DNA from 4 places in the Micromonospora sp. WMMD967 genome. Region 4 is predicted to be linked to each of the others. Evidence: riboswitches for the same ligand, from Rfam matches in the RefSeq annotation. Region 4 holds a riboswitch; each other region holds the start of a gene.
The links. A riboswitch is a leader RNA that binds a small molecule or an ion and turns the genes downstream of it on or off. The one in region 4 is predicted to bind cyclic di-AMP.
Positions count from the first base shown of each region.

Region 1: it holds a riboswitch for cyclic di-AMP, as region 4 does, so the genes downstream of both, O7631_RS07715 (hypothetical protein) here and O7631_RS05555 (NlpC/P60 family protein) in region 4, are expected to answer to the same signal.
Region 2: it holds a riboswitch for cyclic di-AMP, as region 4 does, so the genes downstream of both, O7631_RS15205 (C39 family peptidase) here and O7631_RS05555 (NlpC/P60 family protein) in region 4, are expected to answer to the same signal.
Region 3: it holds a riboswitch for cyclic di-AMP, as region 4 does, so the genes downstream of both, O7631_RS30565 (hypothetical protein) here and O7631_RS05555 (NlpC/P60 family protein) in region 4, are expected to answer to the same signal.

Region 1 covers NZ_JARUBK010000001.1:1,622,936-1,627,139, forward strand. The annotation lists gene O7631_RS07705 (MarR family winged helix-turn-helix transcriptional regulator) at 1-307, opposite strand, end outside; gene O7631_RS07710 (carbonic anhydrase) at 504-1,217, shown strand; gene O7631_RS07715 (hypothetical protein) at 1,367-2,386, opposite strand; cyclic di-AMP (ydaO/yuaA leader) riboswitch at 2,391-2,521, opposite strand; gene O7631_RS07720 (YibE/F family protein) at 2,688-4,058, opposite strand.
Region 2 covers NZ_JARUBK010000001.1:3,248,732-3,252,935, reverse strand. The annotation lists gene O7631_RS15215 (hypothetical protein) at 1-245, opposite strand, end outside; gene O7631_RS15210 (alpha/beta hydrolase) at 354-1,100, opposite strand; gene O7631_RS15205 (C39 family peptidase) at 1,235-2,083, opposite strand; cyclic di-AMP (ydaO/yuaA leader) riboswitch at 2,317-2,458, opposite strand; gene O7631_RS15200 (hypothetical protein) at 2,744-3,514, opposite strand; gene O7631_RS15195 (hypothetical protein) at 3,646-4,032, opposite strand; gene O7631_RS15190 (acyltransferase) at 4,126-4,204, opposite strand, start outside.
Region 3 covers NZ_JARUBK010000001.1:6,801,270-6,805,473, reverse strand. The annotation lists gene O7631_RS30575 (SRPBCC family protein) at 1-381, shown strand, start outside; gene O7631_RS30570 (hypothetical protein) at 987-1,502, opposite strand; gene O7631_RS30565 (hypothetical protein) at 1,620-2,633, opposite strand; cyclic di-AMP (ydaO/yuaA leader) riboswitch at 2,689-2,820, opposite strand; gene O7631_RS30560 (cation diffusion facilitator family transporter) at 2,934-3,851, opposite strand; gene O7631_RS30555 (AAA family ATPase) at 3,958-4,204, opposite strand, start outside.
Region 4 covers NZ_JARUBK010000001.1:1,163,058-1,167,261, reverse strand. The annotation lists gene O7631_RS05565 (pyridoxamine 5'-phosphate oxidase family protein) at 1-302, opposite strand, end outside; gene dcd (dCTP deaminase) at 402-980, shown strand; gene O7631_RS05555 (NlpC/P60 family protein) at 1,040-2,080, opposite strand; cyclic di-AMP (ydaO/yuaA leader) riboswitch at 2,094-2,229, opposite strand; gene O7631_RS05550 (peptidoglycan recognition family protein) at 2,466-4,204, shown strand, end outside.

The DNA.
Region 1 (4,204 bases), 460 kb from region 4:
CCGCGGTGGGCGTCTCGGCGAACAGTGCGAGCAGCGCGCCGACCTGACGGTCGGCCTCGGCGGGGTGCCGGAACCGGCCGGCCGGGTTGAGGGTGTATTCGTTGCGCCTGCCGACGCGGGTCCGGTGCAGGTATCCGTCCGCCTCCAGGTCGGCGACGATCGCCTGCGCGGCGCGTTCGGTCACCCCGACCTCGGCGGCGACGTCCCGCAGCCGGGCGGTGGGGTCGCGGGCGATGGCCAGCAGCACGTGACCGTGGTTGGTGAGGAATGTCCAGTTCCGCCCGCTGCCGGTCGACGTGTTCGTCATCGTGTGACCGCCTCTCCGGATGCCCGCCCTCGGTGCGTCGCCCGCGGGTCGATTCGGGGTCAACGTATGAAATCTATATCACGCATCCCTTGACGCGTTTTTCGGTGCGTGTGACCGTTGACCCCGAGCCGGCGCCCGCCGCCGGCCCACCTGAAGCCGTTTGACCAGGTCAGATGCATCGAGACGAGGTGCGGGGATGAGTCATTCCGGAACTACCGGTGGGCAGCCGGGGCCGCAGCGGACCACCGACCGGGCAGCCGCGCCGAGCGCGCCGGCTCTGGCCTACACCGAGTTGGTCGCTGGCAACAGGCGCTTCGTCGACGGCTCTCCTCGCCACCCCAACCAGGACGCCGGCCGTCGGGCCGCCGTGGCCGACGGGCAGCACCCCTTCGCGGTGATCGTCGGTTGCTCCGACTCCCGCCTGGCCGCCGAGATCATCTTCGACCGCGGGCTGGGTGACCTGTTCGTGGTCCGGACCGCCGGCCACACCGCCGGCCCGGAGGTGCTCGGCAGCGTGGAGTACGCGGTGACAGTGCTCGGCACCCCGCTCGTGGTCGTGCTCGGTCACGACTCGTGCGGAGCGGTGCAGGCGGCCCGGGAGGCCGCCGCGACCGGCGCCCGACCGCCGGGGCACCTGCCCGCTGTGGTCGACGCCGTGCTGCCCAGCCTGCGCCGGGCCGACGCCGAGGGTGTGCAGGACATCAACGGCATCGTCGACATCCACATCGCACAGACCGTCGAGACGTTGCTCGGGCAGTCGCCCGTGCTGGCCGGCGAGGTGGCGCAGGGGCGGTGCGCGGTGGTGGGTGTGTCGTACCGGCTCGCCGCTGGAGAGGTGCGCCCGGTGGCCGCCGTACCGGCCGGCCTCACGACTCTCGACGCCGACCCGGCCGCGCCCGCCGCGGCCTGACGCGACGAGAGCCGCGTCGCTCCCGGCCTGACGCGACGAGAGCCGCGTCGCTCCCGGCCTGACGCGACGAGAGCCGCGTCTTTTGCGGCCCGATACGACGAGGGCCGTTCCGCGCGACGCGGAACGGCCCTCGACAAAGGTCCTGCGGGTCAGAGCAGCGACATGTGGACGTGGTCGGTGTGGTTCGACGGCCCGCTGTACGAACTCCAGCCGGTCGCCGGGAACCAGATCTGCCGGTTCCAGATGACGTAGTAGATGCCCAGTCGGTCGGCGTTGCGGATGAGGAAGGCGGCGACGTTGTTGCCGTACTTCCGGGTGTCGTCGTTGTGCCATGGGGCGAAGCCGCTCTTCTGCAGCGACCAGTCGCAGGCGCGGCCCTTGGGGTGCTCCCACGGCCCGCCGGAGCGGTAGCAGCCGACGAACCGGTTGAAGCCGGCCGCCTTGACCTCCTTGTACGCGTGCAGCGTGCGGGGGGTGACGCAACCCGACGTGGTCGGGTCCTTCTCGCTGCACGACTGCGGCTTCCAGTCACCGTCGGCGGTGCGACCCGGGCCGATCTTGGCGACCTTCGAGGTGGCGTCGACCAGGCCGCCGGTGAAGCCCTTCCCGCCGACGAGGGAGAGCGCCTTGTCGGCCTCGCTCTTCCGCTTCGCCATCACGGCGGTCTGCTTCTGCTGCTCGCGGACCTCCGCGTCGAGAAGTAGCTTGGCCTGCTCGGCGCGGGCCTTCACCGTGTTGACCTCGGCGAGCTTCTTCTCGTTGACCATGTTCATCTCGTCGAGCAGCGAGGCGCGCTGGACGAACGCGTCCGGGGCCTTGCTCTCCAACAGCATCGCGAGCGCGCCGATGCGGCCGGTCCGGTACGACTGGGCGGCGATCTGCCCAACCTGAGGGGCCAGCGCGTCCAGGTCGGCCCGGGCCCGATCGACCTCCTGCGCCAACTCGTTCTGCCGCTTCTTGGATTTGTCCAGTTGGGACTTCGCGGCGGAGTAGTCGCGGTTGGCCTGCTCGATGACGTCGGTGAGCAGCTTCGGCTCGCCGTCCTCCTCGTGCCCGGACGGGGTGGGGTTCGTCGGGGCGGCGTGGGCCGGGAGGGGCCCGGCGAGCACGGTGAGTGCGGCGATCACGGCCACCACGGGTGTCAACCAGCGGCGTAGGGGTGCCGTCACAATGTTCCCTTCCCTCGACCGCCGACCGGGTTAGCTGACGGGTTCGGGGCGGAAGTGGCCCCTACCGCTGACGCGGATTCACCCCACGTACCTGGGTCCCCGGCTCGCCGGTTGGCGATTGGGCGGTGGCACCGCAGACGCCGCTTCGCGCCTTCATCGGTGACCGGCAGCGAGGTTACCCGAGAGTCGACCGGGTGAGCTACGCCTGGATGCCGACCAAAAGCGTCATTTCGCCATAGCGTTGAGTGACCAGTGACGCGGTTCTCAGGGTGGAGGCCCGATCTGGTCACGCTGAGGAGTGTCACCATGTCGTATCCGTGCTCCTGTTCGGCTCCGGCCACCGGTCGGCGGCGGTAGATGGGGGTGGAGTCCGCGTCGGGTCCGACTCCTCGGGGTGACCCGTTCGCGGTGAGATCAGTGCGGCCAGTGCCTCCGCCCGGTCCGTCTGCGGTCGCGGGGCGGAAGCCCCGGCGGGCGACGTGGTGTCCGTGCGACCGGCGGCGGTGACCACCGCGGCCAGTCCGGTGGTCAGCGGCACGGCGGCGATCAGGCCGAGGGTGGCTACCGCGCTGCGGACGATCTCCTGGGCGAGGAACTCGCTGGTGAGGATCTGCCCGATCGGCCGCGCGTCGGCAGTGAGCAGGAGCAACAGCGGCAGCGACGCGCCCGCGTACGCCAGCACGATGGTGTTGACAGTGGACGCGATGTGCGCCCGACCGACCCGGGTCGCCGCGCGGTACAGCTGGAGCCGGGTCAGGCCGGGGTTGGCGTGCGCAAGCTCGGTGACGGTGGCCGCCTGGGTGACTGTCACGTCGTCAAGCACCCCGAGCGATCCGATGATGATTCCGGCGAGCAGCAGGCCGTGCAGGTCCACGTCGCCCTGGAACATCGACAGGGTGGTGGCTTCCTCGCTGCCGAAGCCGGTGAGGTGGGTCGCGGCCGTGGCGATGGTGGCGAGCACGCCGGTCAACACCAGGCTCCCCAGGGTGCCGAGCACCGCCACCGACGTCTGTGCGGTGACCCCGTGTGTCAGGTAGAGCACCACGAACATGATCAGGGCGGCACCGACCACCGCCACCAGCAGGGGTGACTTCCCCGCGCCGATGCCCGGCAGCACGAAGGTGAGCAGGATGGCGAAGCTGGCGGCCAGCCCGGCGAGCGCGGCGAGACCCCGCCACCGACCGAACGCGACGATCGCGGCGGCGAAGACGACGGCCAACCACAGCATCGGGGTGCCCCGCTGGTGCTCGGCGACGTTCCAGTTGCTGATGGTGGGATCGGTGGGGTCGGTCAGCTCGACCAGGATGACCTCGTCGCCGACCTCCACCCGGGGTGCGCCCGGCCCGTCGGGCACCGGCGTCTCGACCTGCTTGCCGGCCGACGGCCCGTCGTCCACGCGGACGTCGACGGTGCCACAGCGCCCGTCGCCGACGCTCGGTGTGCCCTCGGGGCTCGACGGCGACGGCGGGCACGGCTCCATCACCACCCGGGTCACAGTGCCGCTGTAGCGCGGCACGTCCGCGCCGCCGTCGGACTGCGGTGACCCGCCGCGTGGCCAGAGGAGTACGGCCGCGATCACGGTGGCGACGAAGAGGGGCACCACGGTCATGACGAGGATCCGTCGCACCCGGGGTGGGGCGGACGGAGCGGGACGGGCGTGGTCGGAACCCAAGGTGAGACTCCCAACGATCCGGTGCGGGGTACGTGTCAGTGGGCCGGTCGGTTCACCGTCACTGCGGAAACGTGGTTGGGGAACGCGGCGGTTCGCCGGCTGACGACCGCTCGGTCACGGACGGTCAGGGTCGGACCCGACCGGGC
Region 2 (4,204 bases), 2.1 Mb from region 4:
GCCGCCGATTCGTCCACCTCGAGATCGCCACGGCTCCACCGGAAGCGCGTCAGCAGTGGCGCGGCCAGGTGACGTACCGCTTCAGCGCCCGAAACGGACGGGACGGACGGCATCAGCGTCAGGTCGACGTCCACCCCGTCGCGGGGCCCGTCGGCTTCGGTGCGGGACGCCACCAGACCCACCGCGCCGAGCGACGCGAGCAGGGACCGGCACCGACGCGCGGCATCGTCGAGTCGAGCGTCCACGACATTCAGGCTCACGGTGACCACAAGGGACGGATCAATAGCAGGCATCCGGCCGAATGTAGGTGTCGAAGGTGCGACCGCACGACCGATATTTCCGGTCGGGACCGCTCAGCGGTACGGGTCGAGCAGCGCCAGTACGGCCGCCGGGTCCTCCACGTGCGCGTTGTGGCCGAGACCGGGCAACGTGGCGACCGGGACCCCGTACTCCTTGAGCTGTTCGTCGCTGACCATCGGGTCGTGTTCCCCGCGCGCCAGCACGACCGGCGCGTCGGTCGCCGCCAGCAGCGCGGCCAGGTCGGGCTCGCCGACGGCGAACGCGGTCGGGTCCATGGCGAGGCGCCACCGGCCGTCGACCTGACGCAGGCCGGCGTCCACCACCGGATGGTCCGGCGGGACCAGGCCGGCCAGGCCGGACACCCGAAGGTAGCGGCGCGCCGCCTCGGCGCGGGTGGCGAACCAGCTGACCGGGCGGGCGGCGAGGTCGGCGGCGCGGGCCAGCTCGTCGGGTGACCAGACGGCCTTGATGCCCAGCCCGACCACGGCGTCCACGGGCGTCCCGGCGGCGCGGGCGGCCAGCGCGAGGCCGACCACCCCACCCAGCGAGTGCCCGAGCACGACGAGCCGGTCACCGGGCGCCAGGCCGCGCGCTATCCGGTCGGCGAACCCCGCAAAGGTGTACGACGGCAGCGGTGCCGCCCAGCCGTGGCCGGCGAGATCCGGCGCCAGCCACCGCCCCGCCCAGCGCTGCTCGAGCAGCGGCGCCCACGGCAACCAGACGTCCCCGGTCGTGCCCATTCCGTGCAGGAGCAGCAGGACCCGCCCACGACCGGCTTGACCACCCGATTCATCCACCACGGCCGCAGTCTCCCACGGTTCACGGCCCGGTACGAGAGTCGACGCCTCCGCAGGACACCGACGGCACCGACGAGAACGCCGCGGGCGTCGGCCCCTCGTGGGGGACGACGCCCGCGGCGGTCAGCGTGCCTGGGTCAGGCGGAGTAGCCCCGGCTGGCGATCCAGTTGGCCAGGTCGATGGTGGTGATCCAGTACGACGGGTCGGCCGCGTTGGCCGAGTCGGCGATCCGGACGGTACGGCCGTTGTCCTTGTAACCCACGACGGCGATGTAGTGACCGCCGCCGTAGGAGTGGTAACCGCCGTTGGTGTCGACGGCGTCGCCGACGACGTTCGCGACCACGCCACGGCCGTCGGTGATGGCCTTGACGACGTCGGCCTGGAGCCGGTCCATCTGGGCCGGGCTGGGGGCGCCGGCGAACATCCGGGTCCGGTACGGGGAGCCCTTCACCTCGGCGTTGAGGACCCGCGTGGTGTCCTCGGCGGAGTTGGTGCCCATCTCGGTGGTGCCCAGCTCAGCGCCGAGTTCCTCCTGGGTGCGGTCGATACCGGCGGCGCTGAGGGCGTTCCGGGTGGCCGCCGGGCCGCAGTTGTAGTACGTGTTCTGCGCCTCGTAGTCGTAGTCCAGCACCTTGGTCGCGGGCGGCTTCGGCGGCGTCGGCTTACGGGTGAGGTCGGGGTTGGCCTTGGCCTTGGCCGCCGGCGACGCGGCGGTGGTGGCCGGAGCGGCGGTGCTCGGCGCGGCGCTGGCCGACGGGGACGCCTCACGCACCTCGCCGCGGGAGGCGGCGACGTCGCTGCGCATCTCGGCGACAGTGGTCGCGGTGCGCTGGCCGGCGGGTGCGTCGTCGGCGGTGGTGAGCAGGGCGCCAGTGGTGGTGGCGATCGCGAGGGCCGCGGCCGAGGCGGCAACGATCTGGTACGGACGCTCGGTGGCGAAACGGCGGAGCTGACGCTGCAGGGTGTGCTTCACGGGGTCCTCCACGGATCGGGGGGAGAGCGGCACACCGGCGACCGGACCGGTATCCGGGCAGGCGCCAGCGCGCGGACCGTGGTCCGCGGATGGTGAACCGCTCAGGGGAACGCCCGGCGTGGCCGGGCGGTTAGGCGATGACCCGGGGGGTCAGCTCACCGTCACTGGACGAATGAGCGGGGGCACCGCTGCGCCGTGGAGGCGAGGGAACAACCGAGGGGTGGAAAGGTGCTGCACGAGGATGGAACTCCTTCCGACACCGCCTACCGGGTTAGCTGACGGATTCGGGCGGGAAGATCGCCCTACCGCGGGCTCTGGCTCGCGGATTCACCCCGGACTTACTGGTGGGTCCCCGGTTCGTTCATCACGATTGAGCGGGTCGGCGCGGCGTCGCCTCTTGCGATCGGTTACCGCACCGGACGGGACGACAGTACTGGCCCGTCCGCACCCCTGCCAAGCCAGCCCCACCTGCGTAAACCTGAAATGGAGCGGCAATTTCTGCGCGTATTGCCGATGACGTGACTCGATGGGACAAGCGGTTACGGTGACGCCTACGGGCGACAACCGGACAGGCCGCCGAGAACGCGGCCAGATTCACCGGAAGATTCGCGCCGATCGTGCCGGACGCCCGAATTCCGGTCGGCGTGACCCGGCTCACGTCACGGATCGGGCTCAACTCGCCCGCGCCGGCCGCCATCGCGCCACGACAGCGGGGCGGAACGCACCGGTCACCGTTCGCCGCGCGGGTAGCGGGTTCGGTCGCAGCCGGGCCGCCGCCGCGCAGCTCTCCGTCGCGAGTGCCCGCGCTGAGTCGGCAGCCAGTTCCGCGTCCCGCCAGGCAGCCCGCTCCCGGGATGCGGCGGCCTGGTAGTCGGCCAGCCGGGTGTCCCGGATCGTCCGGCTGAGCAGCACCTCCTGCTCGACCGGGTGCCGCCGGGGATCCCAGCCGCGCCGGTGCGCGAACACGTCGCCGAGCTGCGCCATGCTCAGGTCACCCCGCCAGTACGCCGTCATCGCGGCCCGGTGCAGGTAGCGCTCGCGGGCGGCGTACTCGGCCGGGGTGTGGGGGGTCTGCGGGGTGGGCAGCGCCCCAGCGCCCGCGAAGCGACGGGCGGCGGTGTCCGCCTCGTCGTACGCGGCCCAGGCCCGTTCCATCTCCTCCTGAGCGGTCAGCCAGTCAGCACGTCGCCGCTGCGCGGTCCGGGCCGCCCCGGTCGCGGCGACAGCCACCTCCTCGGCGTACCGGCGCGTGTCGGCGGCCTCGGCGGCGGCCACCTCACGAGCGGTGAGGGCGGCAGTGCGCGGGGCGTCCGGGGGTGTCTCCCGCTCGGGGCGGGCCACCAGCAGGGCGAGTACGCCCAGGGCCAGCAGGAACAGGGTGGACCAGATGGCGGCGGCCTGCGGCACCTCGGTCACGAACTGGTAGAAGACAGCGGTCTCCATGGTCGGCACCTCGGGAGAGAGCGATGCGATGGGAGCCCCACCGCCACCGGGCCAGGGCAGAGCACGGGCCGGCGGGGCGCGGAGCTGGTGGGTCGACAGGCGCGGCGGGGCGGGACGCTCGTCCCGGTGACTCAGCGCCCGGGTGGTGCCCGGGGTGCCCGGCTGCTCGGGCTGTGGACCAGGGGCAGCCGGTCGGACTCGGCCGCGCGCACCGGCCGCGGGCCGGTCGGTGCGGTGGTCTGGTCGCCGGGCGCAGCCGGTTGCGGGTCGACGGACCCCGCTGGGGAGGACTCCTCGACGGGCTCCCCGGTCGCCGCCTGCGCCTCGTGCACCGCCCCCTGTGCGCAGGTGGACGGGCAGGTCGCCGGGAGTGATCCGAGGCCGAACGGGGTTGGCACGGCGGCCGAGGCCGGGCCCGCGCCGAGCGCCAGGGCCGCGACGACGGCGAGGCTGGTCAGCACCCGCGTCGCCCAGCGCGCCACCCACCACAGCGGACAGGTGAACGCGACCGGAAGCACGACCTCACGCTACCGTCGTGCCGACCTCGACGCACCGACCACGGGCGTGTCGTCGCACGCCGCGCCGAACCCCACTGAGCAGGGTGGACGGTGTCAGCGCGAGTCGACGTACCGTGATGAGTCGTTGGTCTGCCCGCTTTTCCCGGCGGCGTCGGCCGGCGGGCCGTCGGCG
Region 3 (4,204 bases), 5.6 Mb from region 4:
CAGGGTGAGCTGCACCCCCTGATCGTCCAGGTCCGTCAACTGCCGCCCCGACCCGGTGCGCAGGCCAGTTACACGATCAACGACCGTCTGGCGGTCGGCCCGCTGCGCTTCACGACCACGTACCACGCGGACGTGCTGATCAACGAGGACGACGAGATCGTCATGGTGGCCCGTCAATGGCCGGCCACCACCGTGCGCAACCACACCCGACTGCGCCCCGAGCCGGACGGCCTGGTCCGGATCGACGTCGAGATCACACTGACCGCGCCGGCCCCCCTGTTCCGGTACGCGTTCCGCCAGGCCCGTGCCGCCCACCTCGCCCTGGCCACCCGACTGGGACCGGCCCTGGAACGCGCCGACGACCCCCCACCGGCCGCCTGACCCGCGCGCCCCACTCGCGCCCCGCGCGCCCAAACCTCACGCCCGCGCGCCCCACTCGCGCCCCGCGCGCCCGCGCCTCACGCCCGTGCGCCCCGCGCGCCCGCGCTCCGCGCCCCGCGCTCCGCGCCCCGCGCCCCGCGCCCCGCGCGCCCGCGCCCCGCGCCCCGCGCCCTCGCCCCCAAGATCCGCGCAATATCCCGGATGTTGCTGCCTCCGACGTGCGGGAGACAGCACTATCCCTGATGTTGCGCGGATCTTGAGGGCGAACACCCGGCGCGACCGCCCGCGGGCGGATCGGCGCGCCCGCAGCCCTCAAGGTCACGCTCGATCATGGATGTAGTGGCCTCACGGCGCTCAGGCCACCACTACATCCTGGTTGCAGCGCGATCATGGCGGCGAACACTCGCCGTGGGGCGTTGTCGCGGTTGGGCGCCGCGATCATGGCGGCGAACACCCGCCGTGGGGCGTTGTGGCGGTTGGGGGCTGCGATCATGGCGGCGAACACTCGCCGTGGGGCGTTGTCGCGGTTGGGCACCGCGATCATGGCGGCGTGGCCGCCGTTGGGCGGCGTCGCCCTCTCGCGGCGCCTTTGTCGGGGGCGACGATCATGGCGGCGTGGGCACCGACGTGCGGGCGGTGCTCGCGGTGGTCGTTCGGGCGGCCTGCCGGCGGCCCCACGGCTTGTAGGTGGAGAGCACCGTCGCGATGATCATGAGGGTGGTCGACACCGCGGGCGCGATCACCAGGTCGGCGCGATCGCGTACGGGCAGGGCGGCGCCCAGCGCTCCGGCGTGCCGCAGATTCGGGGTGAGCAGGAACAGCACCAGTCCGACCATCACCGTGGTGATGACGAGTTTGACCAGCACCCACCGGTAGCGCAGGAGGCCCCACGGGGTGAGCAGCGCGCTGACGACACCGATCAACCAGACCAGGACGCTCAGCGGTGCGAACAGGACGGTGCCGACCAGCGCGCCGACCGGGTAGAGGACGGCCGGGTCGGCGCCCCGCTGTACGGCGATGCCGAGGGTGAGCAGCACCAGGTCCGCGCCGAGCCAGCCCAGCGAGGTGACCAGGTGCAGGGTGAGCAGTGCCTTGCGGGCGGTAGGTGGGATCCGAGGCATACCGCGATGCTGCCCGCTGACCGTGGCCGGGTCGTCCGATGACCGGCGACATCGGGTGTACGTCCCGCGACGTAGCCGTGGCCGGTGCTCCTCGACGGGGGCACCGGCCACGAGCGGTCAGTAGACCGACAGGTGTACGTGGTTGGTGTGGTCGCTGGACGGGTCGCCGCCCGCCCCGCTGTACGACTTCCACCCGCTGCTGGGCAGCCAGATCTGCCGGTACCAGATCACGTACAGCACGGCGAGCCGGTCGGCGTTGCGGATGAAGTACGCCGCCAGGTTGTTGCCGTACGTCTTGTCCCCGCCGGTGGCGTCCCCGCCGAAGCCGCCCTTCTGCGCGGCGAAGTCGCAGGCTCGGCCCTTCGGGTGTTCGCCCGAGCCGCCGTTGCGGTGGCAGGAGACGTACCGGGTGAAGCCCGCGGCCTTGGCCTGGTTGAGCGCGTGCAGGGTGCGCGGGGTGATGCAGCCGCTGGCCGGCGTGGGGTCGTCGACGCTGCACGACTCCTTCGGCCAGGAGCCGTCGGAGTTGCGTGGCGCGGCCTTCGCGTTGCTGGTGGAGGTGCCCCGGTTGGAGCCCGTGTCGGCGGTGGTCTGCGGCTTCGGGGTGGTGGCGACGGTCAGGGCCCGCTCGGCCTGCTCCTTGCGCTTGGCCATCACCGCGACCTGCTTGCGCTGTTCGTTGATCTCACCGTCCAGGGCGGCGCGGGTCCGGTTGGCCTGGTCCTTCGTGCTGAGGAGGTCGCGCAGCACCCGGTCCTCGTTGGCGGCCACCGCGTCCAGGGAGGCGGCCCGGTCCATGAAGCCTTCCGGGGTGTTGCTGTTGAGCAGCGCCGAGATGGTGCTGAGTCGGCCGGTGCGGTACGCGACGCCGGCGATCTCGCCGACCTTGCCGCTGCGCTGGTCGAGTTCGACCTCGATGGTCTTCAGTTGGGTGGTGAGCTGCTGCTGCCGCTGCACGGAGGTGTCCAGGGAGCGTTTCGCGTCCAGGTAGCCCTTGCTGGCGGCTTCGAGCTGGGCGCGGAGTGCCGGGGTGCCGCCCTCTTCGTCGGAGTCGGGTGCGGCGGCCCGCTGGCCGGTCGGGGGAGCGGCCGAGGCGGTGCCGGCCGGCAGCGCGACGCCGAGAGCGAGCATCGCGACGATCAGGGCCGCCAGTCGGGCGGCAGGTGGTCGTGCTGGTGCCACTGCGCATTCCTTCCGTCAGCCGCCGACCGGGTTAGCTGACGGGTTCGGGACGGAAGATCCCTACCGCTGACGCGGATGCACCCCAGGAACGTGGTTCCCCGGTTCGCCCGTGTGGGCGATTAGGCGACGACCACCACCGGCGCCGGGAGGCGCCGCCTGGTGGCGGCCGGGACAGAGCCTACCGGTACTGGTGGGGCGGCTGCAGCGAATGTGACGGACGGTGAGTGCGTCAGCACGGGGAAGTCACCTTCACCACTCGATCGAGCCGCACGACCCGGAGGCGGCGCCTGGCTCGATCTGCAACGTGGCGTGCTCGATTCGGAAGTCGTCGTGCAGGGCCGTACGCGCGGCGGTGAGCACCGCGCCGACCTCTGCGCCGGGCTCCATGGTGAGGTGTGCGGAGGCCACGTCCATGCCCGAGGTGAGCGTCCAGACGTGCAGGTCGTGCACCTCGACCACGCCGGGCACCGCGGCCAGCCGGTCGTGCACGGCGGTCACCTGGAGGTGTTCCGGTGCGGCCTGCACCAGGATGCGGATGGCTGCCCGGGCCAGCCGCCAGGTGCGCGGCAGGATGAACACACCGATGGCGACGGCGACCAGCGGGTCGGCCCACCACCAGTCGGTGACGGTGATGAGCAGTGCCGCGCCGATCACGCCGACCGAGCCGAGCAGGTCGCCGAGGACCTCCAGGTAGGCGCCCTGGATGTTGATGCTCTCCCGCGCGCCGGCGCGGAGGAGGGCGAAGGCGACGATGTTGGCGAGCAGGCCGAGGACGGCCACCAGGAGCATCGGACCGGTGATGACCTCGTGCGGGTCGCCGAAGCGGCGGATCGCCTCGATCAGCACGTAGACCGCGACACCGGAGAGCAGGACGGCGTTGGCCAGTGCGGCGAGCACCTCGAGTCGGTAGAGCCCGAAGGTGCGCTGCGGGTCGCCGGCGGCCCGCCGGGTCGCGGTGATCGCGGCGAGCGCCATGCCGATGCCCAGCACGTCGGTGAACATGTGCCCGGCGTCGGAGAGCAGGGCGAGTGACCCGGTGTGCAGGGCGGTGACCGCCTCGACCACCATCAGGGTGGCGAGCAGCCCGAATGCCGCCCAGAGTCGACCCCGGTGCTGGTGTGCGGCATTGGCGACGGATCCGTGGTGGTGGTCATGACCTGCGCCCACGTGAACTACCTTCCGCCGCCGTCCGAGGTCCGGTCCAATGTATGTTCACATCGCAATGTGTGCAAGTGTGCGGGTCGCGCCTCCCCCCGGCGGCCGCTCGCGCAGGTCAACCGGTGGGGTCGATGGTGGTGAGTCGCTGGGTGGCCCGGGACAGCGCCACGTACAGGGTGCGTACCCCCGCACCGGGATCCGCCCGGATCTCGCTCGGGGCGACCAGCACGACTCCGTCGTACTCCATGCCCTTGGCCTCCAGGCTGGTGACCACCTGCAACCTCGGCGCGTCCAGCGCGTCCAGCCAGCCGGCGACCTCGTTGCGACGTGGCACCGGCGTGATCACGCCGACCGTGCCCTCC
Region 4 (4,204 bases):
ACCGGATCGGTCACCGGACGAGCGTGCCCCGCCAGGTAGGCCTCGTCGTCGCTCTCCTCCGGGGGGAACGAGTGCAACGCGTAACGGCCGTCGCGTTCGAGGTCACGGCGCTTCGGGGAGTCGATGATGAAGCAGAAGAGACCCTCGTCCGTGATGACCGGGGAGACCGGGTGGACCCGGGGCCCACCGTCTGCGCGGACCGTGGCCAGGTAGCCGAAGCCCGGCCCGTACTGCTGGAGGAGAACGCGGATCCCGTCGGCGAGTCGGGGCTCGTCGGCGGCGAAATCGGACCAGGAAGCCATGCGAGCATTCTATCGAACAAATGTACGACGGGCGACCTCGACGCGCTGGTCACCGGCACCGAATCCGGCCGGTTTCGGCAACGCGGCTATGGTGGTCCGATGCTGCTCTCCGACCGCGACCTGGTCTCCGAGATCAAGGCCGGCACGCTGGGCCTGGAGCCGTTCGAGCCCACCCTGGTCCAACCCTCCAGCATCGACGTCCGACTCGACCGGCTGTTCCGGGTCTTCAACAACCACCTCTACACCCACATCGATCCGGCGATGCAGCAGGACGACCTGACCTCGGCGGTCGAGGTGCCCGACGGCGAGCCGTTCGTGCTGCACCCGGGGGAGTTCGTGCTCGCCTCGACGCTGGAGGTCATCTCCCTGGGCGACCAGCTCGCCGGCCGACTCGAAGGCAAGAGCTCACTGGGCCGGCTCGGGTTGCTCACGCACTCCACCGCCGGCTTCATCGACCCCGGCTTCTCCGGACACGTGACGCTGGAACTCTCCAACGTGGCGAACCTGCCGATCACCCTCTGGCCGGGCATGAAGATCGGGCAGCTCTGCATCTTCCGGCTCTCCTCGCCGGCCGAGCACCCGTACGGCTCGGTGGTCTACGGATCCCGCTACCAGGGTCAGCGGGGGCCGACGCCCAGCCGCGCCTGGCAGCACTGGCGCACCTGGCCGACCCGCTGAACCCGTGACGACGAGGGCCCGCCGCGACGGATCGCGACGGGCCCTTCGGTCACTCCCGATCAGCCTGGACGGCCGTAGCTGTGGATCGGGCCGTCGTCGACCTTCTTCATCTTGACCGGTTGGCCGGCCTGCGAGGCGTGCACGACCCAGCCGCCGCCGACGTACATGCCGACGTGGTGGATGTCGCTGTAGTAGAAGACCAGGTCGCCGGGGCGCAGGTCGCCCTTGCTGACGTCCTTGGTGACGCGGCTCTGCTGGGCAGCGTTGTGCGGCAACGACACACCGGCCTTCGCCCAGGCGGCCAGCATCAGACCGGAGCAGTCGTACGAGTTGGGTCCCTCGGCGCCCCACACATAGGGCTTGCCGATCTGTGCGCAGGCGAACTTCACCGCGACACCCGCGGCCCCGCCGGGATAAGTGCCGGGGCAGGGCGCGGGGCGCAACGAGCCACCGCCACCGTTGCCGTACACCTTGAGGCGGAGCTTCTGCAGCCGGTCGATCTCTTCGTTGATCTGCTTCTTCTTCGCCGCCAACTGAGCCTCGGTACGGGTCAGCTGGGCCACCATGTCGTCCAGCGGCGCCTTCTGCGCGGCCAACTCGTCCCGCAGGTCGGCCACCTCGCGGACGTCCTGCTGCTGGTTGTGCGCGAACCGGTCGAGCATCTCGAGCTGACTGACCACCTCGCTCGGCGACCGGCTGCCCAGCATCGCGTTGACGGTCGAGACGGTCTCACCCTTGTACGCCCGCACGGCGAGGGCGCTGACCTTGTCCATCGCGGCGTCGACCTGCTGTTCGAGCGGGGCAATGCGGGCGGCCAGAGCGTCGGCCTGCTTGCGCTTGACGGCGAGGTCGGCCCGGGTGGCGTTGTGCCGTTCGATGATCGGTTCGAGTTTGTTCCAGTCCTCGTCGATCTGACGCTCGATCTCCGCGACGGACGGGTCGGCGTGGGCCGCCGTGGCGGTGCCCGTCAGGACGACGGCGACGCCGACCAGTGCGGCGAGAGCGGTGGTGAAGCGGGACCAGCGTGGGCGCGGCACGATCGGCGTCGGGCCGGCTGCTGCCGACCGCTCGGACGACGGCCGCGGGGCATGGAGTGCCACCGGGGTTCCGTACTCCTTCTTCCTGACCGCCTACCGGGTTAGCTGACGGGTTCGGGCGGGAAGTCGGCGCCCTACCGCAGTGGCTGCGGATTCACCCCGAGGGACCTGGGTCCCCGGTTCGCTCGGAAACGACTCGGCGGTGTCGGTCCGTTACCGCCCGGGCTGGGCGGAGCTGCTATCGGGCCGACGAATGACCAGAGTAGAGACGCCTGTTACCAATCCGCAACCCGTGGGGCCGTGACACTCCGTACCGATCGCGTGGGGGCCAGCGGCCCGGAATGAAGATTTCTTTCTGAACAAGTCGATACATGGAAAGCTATTGACGCGGACTCTCCAGCGGCGCGATGGTGACCTGACCTCTACCCGCGAGAATCTAGGGGGTTCGATGCACCATCCAACCCTGTCGACCGGCTGGCGCGCACTGCTCGCCACCACCGTCATCGCCGCCGCGAGCGCGGTGCCACTCTCGGCGGCGGCCGCCGCCGCACCCACCGCCAACCGCCAGCAGCAGTACGCCGCCGCGGCGAGCGAGTACGGCGTACCGACCGGTGTGCTGCTCGGCGTCTCCTACCTGGAGTCCCGCTGGGACAGCAACGCCGGCACACCGAGCACGAGCGGCGGCTACGGCCCGATGCACCTGACCGACGCCCGCCACGTCGCCGCTCTACCCGGGCGCGGCCACCACGACGCCGGTGCCGAGGACCCACGCGGCGACGACTCCCGGCCCGCCCTGGCACCCGCGCCCCGGCCCGCCGAGACTCCCGGGCCGGCCGCCGCCGCGTTGCAGACCGTGGACGCCGCAGCCGCGCTGACCGGCGCCGCCCCCGAGGCGCTGCGCACCGATGCGGAGGTCAACATCCGGGGCGGGGCCGCGCTGCTCAGCGCGTACCAGCGGGAGTTGGGTGCGCCGGTCGGCGCGGACACCGACCCGGCGGCCTGGTACGGCGCGGTGGCCCGCTACGCCGGTGCGGACAGCGCCGACGCCGCGGCGGCCTTCGCCGACGAGGTCTTCACCACCATCGCCGCAGGCGAGTCACGGGTGACCGACGACGGGCAGCGAATCACCCTGCCGGCGATCGCGGTACAACCCCAGCGCTCCTGGTTGGACCGGCTGGGCCTACGCCGGCTGGCCCGCCCGGACGGGGTGGAATGCCCGCGCACCATCTCCTGCGAGTGGATCCCCGCGCCCTACGAGGCGTTCGGCGACGGGGACTACGGCAACCACGATCTCTCCGACCGGCCCGCCCGGCAGAAGATCGAGTACATCGTCATCCACGACACCGAGGCGAGCTGGGCGACGACCCTGCAACTCGTCCAGGACCCGACGTACGTGAGCTGGCACTACTCGCTGCGCTCGGTCGACGGGCACATCGCCCAGCACGTGAAGACCAAGGACGTCGGCTGGCACGCGGGCAACTGGTACGTCAACGCCAAGTCGATCGGTCTCGAACACGAGGGCTTCGCCGCGCAGGGCACCTGGTACACGGAGGCGATGTACCGGACCTCGGCGAAGCTGGTCCGGCACCTGGCGCTGCGGCTGGGAATCCCGCTCGACCGCCAGCACATCATCGGCCACGACAACGTGCCCGGCACCGTCGCCTCGACCGTGCGGGGAATGCACTGGGATCCAGGCCCGTACTGGGACTGGACGCACTACTTCGACCTGCTGCACGCACCTCGGCTGGACACCGGCACCCCGGCCACCGGGCTGGTCCGGATCGACCCGGACTACGCCACCAACCAACCGGCGTTCACCGGATGCGTCACCGCAGGTGTTCCGTGCGCGCCGCGCGGCTCATCGTCGGTGGTGCTGCGGAGCGGGCCGTCCGCGGACGCGCCGCTGGTCAACGACATCGCGCTCCGGCCGGACGGCACCCCGAACACGATGGCCGTGTCCGACCACGGGGCCCGGGCATCCGCCGGGCAGACGTACGCGCTCGCCGGACGGCAGGGCGACTGGACCGCGATCTGGTACCTCGGGCAGCGGGCCTGGTTCCACAACCCCGCGTCCGCGCCGACCGCCAACTGGACCGTCGGCGTCGTGGCCACGCCGAAACCCGGACGGACGACCGTCCCCGTGTACGGACGGGCGTACCCGGAGCAGGCGGCGTACCCGGAAGGGGT